2 regions of the Micromonospora sp. WMMC241 genome follow, and region 1 is predicted to be linked to the other one. Evidence: riboswitches for the same ligand, from Rfam matches in the RefSeq annotation. Region 1 holds a riboswitch; the other holds the start of a gene.
The links. Region 1 has a riboswitch for thiamine pyrophosphate ahead of O7598_RS06170 (ECF transporter S component). Riboswitches for the same ligand answer to the same signal wherever they lie in the genome.

Region 1 (7,258 bases):
GCCGGCGACGATCCGCTTCGCGGCGGCCACGTCGACCGAGTCGGTGTTCGACCAGAGGCCGGTGAACAGCTCGTCGACGCGCAGCCGCGCCTGACGGCAGAACAGGTCGGCCAGCTCCACGTTCTCCGGGTGCTCGGATCGCTCGGCGTAGGCCCGGACGCAGACCGCGGACATCGCGAACAGCTCCGCGCCGATGTCCACCACCCGGCCGAGGAACGCCTGCTTGCGCTCCATCTTCCCCTGCCAGCGGGACATCGCGTAGAAGGTCGAGCGGGCCAGCTTCCGCGAGGTCCGCTCGACGTGCCGCAGGTGCCCGGCCAGCGGCCCGAACTCCTGGTAGGCCCCGGGTGTCTGCCCCTTGCCGACGGCAAGCGTGGGCAGCCACCTCGCGTAGAAGGCGCCCGCCCTCGCGCCCGCTCTCGCCTTGCGGCCCAGCCCGGCGTCCGGGTCGATGATGTCGCCGGCCACCGACAGGTGCGCGTCGACGGCCTCCCGGGCGATCAGCAGGTGCATGATCTCGGTGGAGCCCTCGAAGATCCGGTTGATCCGCAGATCGCGCAGCAGTTGTTCGACCGCGGCCGGGCGCTCGCCCCGGGCTTCGAGCGACTCGGCCGTCTCGTAGCCGCGCCCGCCCCGGATCTGGATCAGCTCGTCGGCGATCCGCCAGGCCATCTCGCTGGCGTAGAGCTTCACCAGCGCCGCCTCGATCCGGATGTCGTTGCGGTCGTCGTCGGCGAGCAGGCAGGACAGGTCCAGCATGGACTCCATGCCGTAGGTGGTGGCCGCGATGAACGACAACTTCTTCGCCACCGCTTCGTGCTCGCCGACCGGCCGGCCCCACTGCACCCGGTCGCCGGCCCACTCGCGGGCCACGTTGAGCGCCCACTTGCCGGCGCCCACGCACATCGCCGGCAGCGACAGCCGGCCGGTGTTCAGCGTGGTCAGCGCGATCTTCAGGCCCTTGCCCTCGCCGCCGATCACGTTCTGGATCGGCACGAACACGTCGTGGAACCGGGTGAGACTGTTCTCCAGGCCACGCAGCCCGACGAAGGAGTTGCGCCGCTCCACCGTGATGCCGTCGCTGTCGCCCTCCACCACGAACGCGGTGATGCCGCCGCGCCGGCCCTCGGTCGCCGGCACCCGGGCCATCACCACCAGCAGGGTGGCCACCGTGCCGTTGGTGGCCCAGAGCTTCACACCGTTGAGGCGGTAGCCCGTGCCGTCGGCGGTCGGCTCGGCGGTGGTGGCCAGCCGGGCCGGGTCGGAGCCGACGTCCGGCTCGGTGAGCAGGAACGCGGACACCTCGCCGGCGGCCAGCCGGGGCAGGAAACTCTCCTTCTGCTCGGGCGTGCCGAACATCTTCAGCGGCTGCGGCACGCCGATCGACTGGTGCGCGGAGAGCAGCGCGCTGATCGCCGGGTTCACCGAGCCGACGAGCATCAGCGCCCGGCAGTAGTGCAGGTTGCTCAGCCCGAGACCGCCGTACCTCCGGTCGATCTTCATGCCGAACGCGCCGAGCCGGGCCAGCCCGCGGAACACCTCGTCCGGGATGTGCGCGTCGCGCTCGATCGCGGCGCCGTCCACCTCACTGCCCAGGTACGCCCCGAGAGCGCCGAGGAACTCCTCGGCGCGGGCCACGTCGGCCGGGTCGGATCGGGGCCAGGGGTCGATCAGGTCGAGCCGGAAGCGGCCGAGGAACAGCTCCTTGCCGAAGCTGGGCCGGTCCCAGGCGGACTCGCGGGCCGCCTCGGCGACCTGGCGGGCCTCCTTCTCCGAGACCTGACCGGCCTCGGTGGGCAGCGGCCCCACCCCGTCGGCGTTGTTCTGTGTCGTGGTCACGGGAGCCTCCTGGATGGTCGGTCCGGATGCGACGAAAACGACGCTACCCCCGGGTGTTACCCAGGGGTAGCGTCGCGTGCACGTCCGATTTGGCGGACCGTCAGTCGCCGGTGAGCGTCTGCGGGTCGTCGTCATCGTCGTCGATGTCGTCGTCGCCCCAGTTGCGCCGGCTGAACGGCAGGACGGCCCAGAAGAGCAGGAACCAGACGCCGGTCAGCGCGCTGAGCAGGAACGCGATCGGCCGGTCCAGCACGAAGTCGCTGACCAGCAGCACCGAGCTGACCATCGCGATCAGCATGAAGAACAGGCCACCGGTGGCCATCCGGTGGGCGAAGCGGACCAGCTCCGGCTTGCGGCCCTGGCGGAACAGCGCCCGGTGGAACGCCACCGGCGAAATGATCATCGCGGCGGACGCGGCGGCGGTCAGCAGCGCCAGGATGTAGACGTCACGCTGGAACTCGGTGGTCCGGGTGAACCCGTTGCTGAACGGCAGCGTCAGCAAGAACGCGAAGAGGATCTGCACGCCGGTCTGCGCGACGCGCAGCTCCTGGAGCAGGTCGGCGAAGTTGCGCTGCCAACGCTGCTTCTCGGATTCCTTGGACACTCGTGAACCTCCGGTGAAGACGGCACGGCCGGCGGGTGAACGCCCGCCGGCAGCAGCGCCTTTGCCCGCTACAGATGATCACGAAACCCGCTCAGGATCCGCGCCGGATCCGGCCCGCGTACCGCGCCTCCAGTTCGGCGTTGTGCTCGTCCCCACCGGTGATGTTGGCGGACAGGTAGACCGGTGGCCGGTCCCCCGCCGCGACCAGCCGGGCCACCACCTCGACGGTGATCTGCTGGGCCAGCAACGCGGCGGTGATCGAGGAGACCGCGCCCACCGCGCCGCCACCGGGCAGCGGCAGCGTGGCGTCGCCGTACGGGGCACCGTTGTCCAGCACCACGTCGGCGAAGTCGGCGAGCTTACGACCGGACGGGTGCCGCGAGGTCATCTGCTCCGAGTGCCGCGCCGAGGTGATCGCCACCAGGGGATGCCCGCGATCCTTGACCACTGATGCGAACTCCACCATCGCCCCGTTCACCCCCGAGTTGGAGGCGAGCACGAACACGTCCTGCGGCCGGGTCGGGGCCAGCTCGTAGAGGCGGTGCGCCACCGCCGGCTCGCGTTCCAGCTTCGGGCCGAGCACGTCGGCCGGCTCGCCGCCGATCAGGACCAGGTCGCGCAGCGCGATCCGGTTGGTCGGCACCAGCCCACCGGCCCGGCCGGCGATCTCCATGGCGAGCGCCTCGGAGTGCCCGGTCCCGAACGCGTGCACCACCCCGTCGGCGCGGACCGACGCGGCGATCAGGTCGGCCGCCGCGGCCACGTTCTCCCGCTGCGCGGCGGCGACCCGCCGCATCGTCGACGTCACCGTTTCCAGGTACGCCTCGGCACTCACCGTCATGCTTCCGCCGTCCCCGAGGTCCGGGCGAGGATCGCCTCGGCCAGCGGGCCGGGGGCCTCGTCGGGGATCCAGTGGCTGACACCGGGCAGCACCACGAAGCGGTAGTCGCCGGTGACGTGCGCCGCGCAGGCCTCGGCGGCGGTCCGGCCGATCGCCACGTCCTTGTCGCTCCAGACGTACGTGGTCGGCACCGCCACCGGCCCGACCGCCTTCATGTCCGACCCGCTCATCGCGCGGTACCAGTTGAGCGCGGCGGTGAGCGCGCCCGGCTCCCGCATCGGCTCGGCGTAGCGGTCGACCGTGGCCTCGTCGCCGACGCCGCGCAGCAGCCGGCGCAGCGCGGCCCCGCGCAGCGCCAGCAGCACCTTCTCGGCCTTGCCCGGCATCCGGAACAGCGCCATGTAGGCCGACTTCGCCTTCTGCCGCGCGTCGGTGGCGAGCGCGTGCCCCATCGCGGCCGGGTGCGGCACCGACACCGCGGTCAGCGACCGCACCCGCTGCGGATGCGCCGCCGCCAGGCCCCAGGCCACGATCGCGCCCCAGTCGTGGCCGACCAGGTGGGCGGTGGTCACCCCGAGCGCGTCCAGCACGGCGGCCGCGTCGGCCACCAGCTCCGGGATCCGGTACGCCTCGACCGCGTCCGGCCGCGCGCCGGGCGAGTAGCCACGCTGGTCGAGCGCGTACGTGCGCAGCCCGGCGGCGTGCAGCGCGGGCGTCACCGCGTCCCACTCGCCGGCGTGCTGCGGGAAGCCGTGCAGCAGCAGGACGGGCTCGCCGTCCTCGGGGCCGCCGGTGTGTACGTCGAACGTCAGACCCCGCGCCTCGATCCGCATGATCGCCACCGTAGCCGACAGTCGCCCTGCTGGGCCCGGGGCCGCCGTCGGTGCTAGCGTCTGCCGTTGAGACAACTTCACATCCGACAGGGGAGCGCACAGCGCTGAGAGTGCGGGCCGGTGCCCGCAGACCCTCGAACCTGATCTGGGTAATGCCAGCGCAGGGAGTTCGGTCGACCTCCAGCCGCGCCGCAGTCCGGGCGTTTTCCGGGTGCGGCGTGCGTCTTCTCCTGGTTCCGCACCACGAACTGGGAGTCCGTCATGAACCACACCGACAGCAACCGCTGGCGTACCGTCGACATCGTCGTCGCCTCGGTCATCGCCGTCACCTTCGGCGTCGTCTTCTGGGCCTGGGGCCTGCTCTGGAGCGCCACCGACGCGGCGTTCGCGTTCTTTCCGCCGGCGCAGGCCGTGCTCTACGGCGTCTGGCTGATCCCGGCGGTGCTCGCCGGCCTGATCATCCGCAAGCCGGGCGCCGCGCTCTACTGCGAGACGGTGGCCGCGATCGTCTCCGCGCTGCTGGGCAGCCAGTGGGCCGGCATCGTGATCCTCCAGGGCCTGATGCAGGGCATCGGCGCCGAGCTGGCGTTCGCCGCGTTCCGCTACCGCTCGTTCAAGCTGCCGGTGGCGGTGCTGGCCGGCGCGCTGACCGGCCTCGGCGCGGCGATCTTCGACTTCGTCTACTGGAACAAGGCCTACGAGCTGACCTCCTACCGCATCCCCTACGCGCTGATCACCATCGTCAGCGCCACGATCGTCGCCGGCTTCGGCGCGTGGGTGCTCACCCGGGCGCTGGCCAACACCGGCGTCCTGGACCGCTTCCCCGCCGGCCGGGACCGGGCCCTGGTCTGACCGGTTCTCGCTGTCGATCATGAAGTTGACGGTGAATTCGGCGCGTTGTGGTGCCGCCAACTTCATGATCGACGAGGCAGAGGGGGTGGGGCCGTGAGCGGGGCGGTTCTTCGCGGGTTCGGGTGGCGGCACGGGGGGCGCCGGGCGTGGGCGGTGCGCGGGGTCGACCTGCGCGTCGAGAGCGGGGAGCGGGTCCTCCTGCTCGGGGCGTCGGGGGCGGGCAAGAGCACGCTGCTGGCGGCGCTGGCCGGGCTGCTGCCCGACGACTCCGGCGAGCAGGAGGGCACCGTCGAGATCGACGGGCTCGACCCGCGCAAGGCCCGCGAACGCGTCGGCGTGCTCTTCCAGGACCCGGAGACCCAACTCGTGATGGCCCGCTCCGGCGACGACGTCGCGTTCGGGCTGGAGAACCGGGGCGTGCCGGCCGAGGAGATCTGGCCCCGGGTGGACGAGGCGCTGCGCCGGGTCGGCTTCCCCTATCACCGGGACCGCCCGACCGCCGCGCTCAGCGGCGGCGAGCAGCAGCGGCTCGCCCTCGCCGGGGCGCTCGCGCTGCGGCCGGGGCTGCTGCTGCTCGACGAACCCACCGCCAACCTCGACCCGGCCGGCGCCACGCTGATCCGCCGCGCGGTCACCGCCGCGCTCGACCCGGACACCACGCTGATCCTGGTCGAGCACCGGGTCGCCGAGGCGTTGCCGCTGGTCGACCGGGTGGTGGTGCTGGAGCCCGGCGGCGGGGTGCGGGCCGACGGCCCACCCGAGGCGGTCTTCGCCGCCCACGGCGAGGCGCTGGCCGCCGCCGGGGTCTGGGTGCCCGGGCACACCGTGCCGCCGAGGCACGCCGGCACGCCGGCCGGCGACGTGCTGCTCACCGCCGACCGGCTCGGCCTGCCAACCCGGCTGGCCCCCACCGACCTTCGGGTACGCGCCGGCGAGGCGCTCGCCGTGCTCGGCCCGAACGGCGCCGGCAAGTCCACGCTGGCGCTGCTCCTGGGCGGCCTGACGCGCCCCGGCACCGGCACGGTCACCGCCTCCGCCGACCTGGCCGGCCGGGACGCGCGTACTCCCCCGCACCGATGGCGCGCGCCCGCGCTGGCCGGACGGATCGGTTCGGTCTTCCAGGACCCGGAGCACCAGTTCGTCACCGGCACGGTCCGCGACGAGCTGGCGCTCGGGCCGCGCCGGACCGGCCGGTCCGAGGCGGAGGTCACCGCCACCGTCGCCGCGCTGCTGGAGCGGCTGCGGCTGGACCGGCTCGCCGGCGCCAACCCGTACACCCTCTCCGGTGGCGAGGCGCGGCGGCTGAGCGTGGCGACCGCCCTGGCCACCGCGCCCCGCCTGCTGATCTGCGACGAGCCCACGTTCGGCCAGGACCGGCGCACCTGGCTGGAGCTGGTCGACCTGCTGGCCGAGCTGCGCGGCGCCGGCCACGGCGTGGTCACGGTGACCCACGACGCCGACTTCGTGGCCGCGCTCGCCGACCGGACGCTCACCCTGGACCGCCCCGCCGACCCGGGCGGGGTGGACCCGTGATCGACCTGGAACCGGTGGCCACGCCCGGTGCCCCGCTGGCGCGACGCAACCCGGTGGCGAAGCTGGCCGCCGCGATGGTCTTCACCATCGTGCTGGTGGCGACGCTGGACCCGGTCGCGCCGGCCATCGCCATCGCGGTCGAGCTGGCCGTGCTACCGCTGTTCGGCGTCCGCTACCGGGTGCTGGCCCGGCGGGCCTGGCCGCTGCTGGCCGCCGCCGGCGGCATCCTGGTCACGCTGGTGCTCTTCGCCGCCGACCGGTCCGGCCGGGTGCTCGTCGAGGCCGGCCCGGTGGTGGTCACCGAGGGCGTGCTGGTCACCGCGCTCGGGCTGGTGCTGCGGATGCTCGCGGTGGCGCTGCCCGGCGTCATCGTGTTCGCCACCACCGACCCGACCGACCTGGCCGACGCGCTGATCCAGAACGCGAAGGCACCGGCCCGGTTCGCCATCGGCGCGCTGGCCGCGTTCCGGCTGGTGCCGCTCCTCGAACAGGAGTGGCGGATGATCAGCATGGCCCGGCGGGCCCGGGGCGTGGACGCCGGCCGCAACCCGGTGGCCAAGCTGCGGCTCTTCGCGTCCACCGCGTTCACCCTGCTGGTCGGCGCGATCCGGCGCGGCACCCGGCTGGCGGTGGCGATGGACGCCCGCGGCTTCGATGCGGGCACCCCGCGTACGGTCGCCCGCCGGCAGCGGTTCACCCGAGCCGACGCGCTGCTCGTGATCGCCGCCGCCCTGCTGGCCGCCGCCGCCCTGACCA
Region 2 (7,258 bases), 660 kb from region 1:
CCCGGTAATCCGGTGTCGCCCGCACCGCCGGCTCGGGCAGGATGCCGGCGTGGGATACGTGGACGTGGCAGGGGTCGGGCACATCCTCCCGGACGGGCGGGAGCTGTTCGGCGAGGTGTCGTTCCGGGTCGGCGAGGGCGCCAAGGTCGCGCTCGTCGGCCCCAACGGCGCCGGCAAGACGACGCTGCTCCGAATGGTCGCCGGCGACCTGCCGGTGCGCAGCGGCGCGATCGCCCGCGCCGGCGGCCTGGGCGTGATGCGGCAGTTCATCGGCATGATCGGCGACGACTCGACGCTCGCCGACCTGGCCCTGTCGCTCGCCCCGCCGGCGCTGCGCGACGCCGGGCACCGGCTCGTCGAGACCGAGGCGGCCATGCGCGCGGCCGAGGTCCGCGGCAAGTACAGCTCCGCCGCCGGCAAGGCCCAGCTCGCGTACGCCGACGCGCTGGCCGCCTGGGGTGAGAGCGGCGGGTACGACGCCGAGGTGCTCTTCGACACCGTCACCACGATCGTGCTCGACCTGCCGTGGGACAGCGCCCGGGACCGGCCGGTCCGCACCCTCTCCGGCGGCCAGCAGAAACGCTTCGCCCTGGAACTGCTGCTGCGCGGCCCGGACGAGGTGCTGCTGCTCGACGAGCCGGACAACTTCCTCGACGTGCCCGGCAAACGGTGGCTGGAGGCGCGGCTGCGCGAGTCCGGCAAGTCGGTGCTCTACGTCTCGCACGACCGCGAGCTGCTGGCGCAGACCGCCGACCGGGTGGTGGCCGTGGAGGGCGGCAGCGCCTGGGTGCACCCGGGCGGCTTCGCGAGCTGGCACGAGGCGCGGGTGGCCCGGCACGCCCGCCTCGACGAGCTGCGCCGGCGCTGGGACGAGGAACACCAGAAGCTGCGCGAGCTGATGCTGATGTACAAGCAGAAGGCCGCGTACAACGACGGGCTGGCCTCCCGGTACCAGGCCGCGCAGACCCGGCTGCGCAAGTTCGAGGAGGCCGGACCGCCGCCCGTACCCCCGAAGGACCAGGACATCCGGATGCGGCTGACCGGCGGGCGGACCGGCAAGCGTGCGGTGATCGCCGAGCAGCTCGAGCTGGACGGCCTGACCTACCCCTTCGACCTGGAGATCTGGTACGGCGACCGGGTCGCGGTGCTCGGCGCGAACGGGACCGGCAAGTCGCACTTCCTGCGCCTGCTGGCCCGCGGCGGCACCGACCCCGAACCGGGCAACACCCCGGTCGACGGCGCTGCCGCGCTCACAGCGGTCGCGCACGACGGCGTGGTCCGGCTCGGCGCCCGGGTCCGGCCCGGGCACTTCTCGCAGACCCACGACCGGCCGGAGCTGATGGAGAGGACGCTCGTCGAGATCCTGTGGCGGGGCGACGAGCACCGGGCCGGGATGGACCGGCACGCGGCCATGGGCGTGCTGTCCCGCTACGAGCTGGCCGGCCAGGGCGACCAGCGGTTCGGCACGCTCTCCGGCGGCCAGCAGGCCCGTTTCCTGGTGCTGCTGCTGGAGCTGTCCGGGGCCACGCTGCTGCTGCTCGACGAGCCGACCGACAACCTCGACCTGGCCTCCGCCGAGGCGCTGGAGGCGGGCCTGACCGCGTTCGACGGCACGGTGATCGCGGTCACCCACGACCGCTGGTTCACCCGCACCTTCGACCGGTTCGTGCTGTTCCGCGGCGACGGGGACGTGGTGGAGACGCCGGAGCCGGTCTGGGACGTCGGATGATCGACCAGGAGCTGACGGACCGGCTCTGCGCGGTCGACGGCGTGGTCGCGGTGGCGCTCGGCGGCAGCCGGGCCCGTGGCGAGCACCGGCCCGACTCCGACTGGGACGTCGGCCTCTACTACCGGGGTACGCCGGACCTGGCCGGCCTGCGCGCGATCGCCACCTCGATCGCCGACGGCCCGGTGGACCTCACCGCCCCCGGCGGCTGGGGCCCCTGGGTCGACGGCGGCGGCTGGCTGCGCGTCGGCGGGGCGGCGGTCGACTGGATCTACCGGGACCTGGACCGGGTGCACCGGGTCTGGGCGGACTGCCGGGCCGGCCGCTACACGGTGACCGTGCAGGCCGGGCACCCGCTCGGGTTCTACTCGCACGCGTACGCCGGGGAGGTGGCGCTCGGCCGGGTCCACGCCGACCCGACCGGCGAGCTGAGCGCGTTGCGCGCCGAGACCGTCGACTACCCGCCCGCGCTCGGCGCCGCGCTGGTGGCCGGCGGCTGGGAGACCGGCCTGCTGCTCGACGCCGCGGCCAAGGGCGCGTCCGGCGGCGACGCCGGTTACGTGGCCGGCTGCCTGTTCCGGGTGGTCGGGGTGCTCGCGCAGGCGCTGCACGGCCGGGCCGGGCGGTGGCTGGTCAACGAGAAGGGCATGCTCGCCTCCGCCGGTCGGCTGCCGGGCGCGCCGCCGGGTTTCGCCGAACGGGCGCAGACGCTGCTCGGCACGGTGGGGCGTACCCCGGCGGAGCTGGCGGCGACGGTGCGCGCCGCCCGCGCGCTGGCCGACGACGTCCTCGGCTGAGGCGCCGCCCGCGGCCGGCAGGCATAGGGTGGATCTCGTGAGTGAGATGACCTATCGCCGGCTGGGCGACTCCGGGCTCGTGGTCTCCGTGGTCGGCATCGGCTGCAACAACTTCGGCCGCAAACTCGACAGCGACGGCACCCGGGCGGTGGTGGACGCCGCGCTCGACGCGGGGATCAACTTCTTCGACACCGCCGACATCTACGGCGAACCCCAGGGCGGCTCGGAGGAACTGCTCGGTCAGGCGCTCAAGGGCCGCCGTGACGACGTGGTGGTCGCCACGAAGTTCGGCATGGACATGCACGGCGCCAACGGGCCGGACCACGGGGCCCGGGGCGCCCGCCGCTACATCGCCCGCGCGGTCGAGGCGTCGCTGCGCCGGCTCGGCACCGACCACATCGACCTCTACCAGATGCACGAGCCCGACCCGGGCACCCCGATCGACGAGACGCTCGCCGCGCTCGACGACCTGGTGACCGCCGGCAAGGTGCGCTACCTCGGCAACTCCAACTTCGCCGGCTGGCAGATCGCCGACGCGGACTGGACGGCGTCGTCGCAGGGGCACAGCCGGTTCATCTCCGCGCAGAACCACTACTCGCTGCTGGAGCGCGGGGTGGAGGACGAGGTGATCCCCGCCTGCGAGCGGTTCGGCCTCGGCATGCTGCCGTTCTTCCCGCTCGCCAACGGGCTGCTCACCGGCAAGTACAAGCGTGGTCAGCAGCCACCGGAGGGCAGCCGGCTCGCCGGCGGCGGCCGGTACGCCGAGCGGCTGGCCGCGGCGCGCTGGGACACCATCGAGGCGATCGAGACGTACGCGGCCGAGCGCGGGGTGAGCATGCTCCAGGTGGCCATCGGCGGGCTGGCCGCCCGGCCCGCGGTGACCTCGGTGATCGCCGGCGCCACCACGCCCGAGCAGGTACGCGCCAACGCCGAGGCGGGCACCTGGCAGCCCACCGACGAGGACCAGGACACCCTCGACGCCCTCCTCTGACCGTCCCGCGCGGCGTCGCCCGCGTGTGCGGCGTGCCCACGTGTGCGGCCTGGCCGCGTGGCTTCGCCACTCGGCGAAATGCCGCCACCCCTTTCGAGGCACCCATGGCGTTCCACCCACGGCCAGCGCTCGTCGTGAGTGGAACGCCATGGGTGCCAAAGGGGCGGTGAGACACCCATGGCGTTCCACCCGCGCTTGGTGCTCGCGGTGAGTGGAACGTCATAGGTGTGGGTGGGAGGCGCTGGCGTGGGCGGGGGACGCGTGCACGGGTCAGCGGGGCGGGGCGGGGGTGCGGCGTTCCGCGATGGCCTGACGGACCAGGGCGACCGTGGCCTCCGGACGGCGCAGCACGTCGTCGGCGGTGAAGCGGAGCACGATCCAGCCGGCCGAGCGGAGCGCGTTCAGGCGTGCCACGTCCCGCCGGAACCGGGCTCGTTCCCGATGCTGGTCGCCGTCGTATTCGACCGCGATGCGGAGCGCCGGCCAGGCCAGGTCCACCCGGGCCAGGAAGCGACCACCACCACGCACCTCGTGCTGGGCGGTGAGGGGGCCGAGCCCGGCGTCGAGGAGGAGCAGCCGCAGGCGGGTTTCCATCGGGGACTCGCTCAGCGGCTCGGCCAGCGCCAACACCTCACGCAGCAGCCGCGAACCCGGCCAGCCTGGTCGGTCGGCGGCGTAGGCCCGCAGGGCGGGGAGCTTCACCACCTGCCGACGCAGCAGCGCGTCCACAGCGACCAGGGCTTCCGCACGAGCACCCTGACGGCCGAGGTCGAAGGCGGTGCGCAGCGGGGTGGTGACCGGCAGCCCCGCGAACCAGCGGCGATCCGCACCGGGCAGTGGTGACCGCACGATCGACAGCCGAGGGTGCGGGCGCAGCCGGGCACCGGTCGGCAGGAGCACGGTGACCCGGTCGCCCCGGGCGAGCAGGTCGACACCGAGCAGCCAGGCCGCGCTGCGACCGGCCAGCGCGGCGCCTGGTGGCAGGCGCAACGCGACCGCGTCGCACCACATCCGGTGGTCGTCGGCACGAAGCCCGTCCCGGTGCACGTACACGTCCGGCAGCAGCCGGACCCAGGTCGGCCCACGCAGCATCGTCCAGGTCAGCAGCCCTCCGGAGACGGCACGGCTGCCTCGGAACGGCAGGTGGGACAGGCGCTGCGGGACACGGGCGGAGGTGGACATCCGGGCAGCGTGTCGTGATGGGACGGTCACCCGCTGACCCGGTCCGCCGAGTGGTGCCGTCCTGGGAAAAACCTCACCAGGTCTTCCGCCCGGCGGGGACGCGTCGTACGGTAGGCCGCAAGTGACCCACGGGAGCCCGGTGCGGACCGGGCTGAGAGGGGGGCTGACAGCCCCCGACCGTCGAACCTGATCCGGATAATGCCGGCGCAGGGAGGAGCGTTGCCGTGCCGTCCCTGGGACGACTGCATCTCATCACCGACACCCGGTCCGGGCGGGATCCGCTCGGCGTGCTGCGTGCCGCCCTGCCGGTGGCCCGCGCCGAACTCGTCGTGCAGGTGCGGGTGGCGGACGACGCCACCGATCGCGAGGCGTACGAACTGGCCCGCCGGGTGGTCGAGGAGTGCCGGCCGTACGGGGCGTGTTGCCTGGTCAACGACCGGCTGCACGTGGCGCTCGCGGTGGGTGCGGCCGGTGGGCACGTCGGGGCGGACGACCTGCCGGTGGCCGCCGCCCGGCACGTGCTCGGCGCCGGCGCGGTGCTCGGCGCGACCGCCCGCGAGCCGGACACCGCCCGGGCCGCGGTGACCGCCGGGGCCAGCTACCTGGGCGTGGGCCCGTGCCACACCACCACCACGAAGCCGGGCCTGCCCGCGCCGATCGGCCCGGACGGGGTACGCGCGGTCGCCGGGGCGGTGACCGTGCCGGTGATCGCCATCGGCGGGGTGACCGCCGCGTCGGTGCCGGCGCTGCGGGCCGCCGGGGCGTACGGGGTGGCGGTGGTCGGCGCGCTCAGCTCGGCGGCCGATCCCGCGCACGCCACCGCCGAGCTGCTCGGGGCGCTGACGTGTTAAGCGGGGCCCCCTCCTCTACCGAAAGCGTTAACAGGGGGCCCTTCCTTACCGAGGTGGGGGTGGTGGGGGCGGGGCCGGTGGGGCTGGCGATCGCGTGGCGGTGCGCGCAGCGAGGGCTGCGGGTGAGTGTGTACGACGACCGCCCCGGGTCCGGCGCGTCGCACGTCGCCGCCGGCATGCTCTCCCCGGTCGCCGAGGCGTACTTCGGTGAGCACGAGCTGACCGCGCTGCTCGTCGAGTCGGCGGCCCGCTGGCCCGGCTTCGCCGCCGAGCTGGCCGAGGCGAGCGGCGTCGACCCGGGCCACCGCACCGAGGGCACGCTGGTGGTCGGGCTCACCGCCGACGACCTGGCCGAGGCGGGGCGGCTGTGGGCGTACCAGCAGGGGCTGGGACTGCCGATCACGCCGCTGCGCCCGTCGGCGCTGCGCGACCGCGAGCCGGCGCTGGCCACCCGGGTGCGCGGCGGCGCGGTCGCGCCCGGCGACCACCAGGTCGATCCGCGGCGGCTGGTCGCCGCGCTGCGCGTCGCGGCGGAGCGGGCCGGCGTGGTGTTCCGGCCGGCACGGGTCGGCGCGCTGTCCGAGGTGGACGCGCGGGTCACCGTGGTCGCGGCCGGCTGCGGCGCGGCCGCGCTGACCGGGCTGCCGGTGCGGCCGGTGAAGGGGCAGGTGCTCCGGCTCCGCGCGCCCGCCGGCGGTCCACCGGGCTTCCGGCACGTGATCCGGGGGTACGCCGACGGCGACCCGGTCTACCTGGTGCCCCGGGACAGCGGCGAGGTGGTGGTCGGCGCGACCGTCGAGGAACGCGCGGACACCGAGGTCACCGCCAGCGGTGTGCTGCGGCTGCTCCGCGCCGCCGCCGAGCTGGTCCCGGAGCTGACCGAGTACGAGCTGGTGGAGGCGGTCGCCGGGCTGCGCCCGGGCACCCCCGACAACGCGCCGATCCTCGGGGCGTTGCCCGGCCGGCCCGACGTGCTCGCCGCGACCGGGCACCACCGGCACGGCATCGTCCTCACCCCGGTCACCGCCGACCTGGTCACCGAGCTGATCGTCACCGGCGAGCCGGATCCGGCGCTCGCCCCCTTCACCCCGGACCGGTTCGCGAAGGAGCACCTGTGGAACTGATCGTCAACGGCACGGGACGGACGCTGCCCGACGGCGCCACGGTGGCCGAGGTGGTCCGCGCGGTCACCGGGCAGCAGCGCGGCGTCGCGGTCGCGGTCAACGGCGAGGTGGTGCCGCGCGGCGGCTGGCCGGCGAGCGTGCTGCGCGACGGCGACCGGGTCGAGGTGCTCAGCGCCGCGCAGGGCGGGTGAGCGGGATGTCCGTGGAGATCGGCGGCGTCACGTTCGGCTCCCGGCTGGTGCTCGGCACCGGCGGCGCGGCCAACCTGCACGTGCTGGAAGCGGCGATCCGCGCCTCCGGCACCGAGCTGGTGACGCTGGCGCTGCGCCGGGTGGACACCACGCCGGGCGGGCCGGGCGGGCTGCTCGACCTGCTGGCGCGCTGCGGCGTACGGCTGCTGCCGAACACGGCCGGCTGCCGGACCGCGGTGGAGGCGGTGAAGACGGCGCACCTGGCCCGGGAGGCGTTCGACACCGACTGGGTGAAGCTGGAGGTGATCGGCGACGAGCGCACGCTGCTGCCCGACGGGGTGGAACTGCTGCGCGCCGCGGAGGACCTGGTCGCTGACGGATTCACCGTGCTGCCGT

Region 2: linked by a shared signal. The riboswitch ahead of thiE (thiamine phosphate synthase) and the one ahead of O7598_RS06170 (ECF transporter S component) in region 1 are both predicted to bind thiamine pyrophosphate.

The regions. Positions count from the first base shown of each region.
Region 1 is NZ_JAPZBF010000001.1:1,276,106-1,283,363, reverse strand. Features, by position in the region: gene O7598_RS06190 (acyl-CoA dehydrogenase family protein) at 1-1,839, opposite strand, end outside; gene O7598_RS06185 (DUF6328 family protein) at 1,940-2,443, opposite strand; gene O7598_RS06180 (SIS domain-containing protein) at 2,535-3,284, opposite strand; gene O7598_RS06175 (alpha/beta fold hydrolase) at 3,281-4,117, opposite strand; TPP riboswitch at 4,196-4,302, shown strand; gene O7598_RS06170 (ECF transporter S component) at 4,379-4,969, shown strand; gene O7598_RS06165 (ABC transporter ATP-binding protein) at 5,063-6,502, shown strand; gene O7598_RS06160 (energy-coupling factor transporter transmembrane component T family protein) at 6,499-7,258, shown strand, end outside.
Region 2 is NZ_JAPZBF010000001.1:620,473-627,730, forward strand. Features, by position in the region: gene O7598_RS03100 (class I SAM-dependent methyltransferase) at 1-8, shown strand, start outside; gene O7598_RS03105 (ABC-F family ATP-binding cassette domain-containing protein) at 50-1,729, shown strand; gene O7598_RS03110 (nucleotidyltransferase family protein) at 1,726-2,523, shown strand; gene O7598_RS03115 (aldo/keto reductase) at 2,552-3,514, shown strand; gene O7598_RS03120 (DUF559 domain-containing protein) at 3,785-4,696, opposite strand; TPP riboswitch at 4,815-4,926, shown strand; gene thiE (thiamine phosphate synthase) at 4,921-5,547, shown strand; gene thiO (glycine oxidase ThiO) at 5,541-6,671, shown strand; gene thiS (sulfur carrier protein ThiS) at 6,662-6,862, shown strand; gene O7598_RS03140 (thiazole synthase) at 6,859-7,258, shown strand, end outside.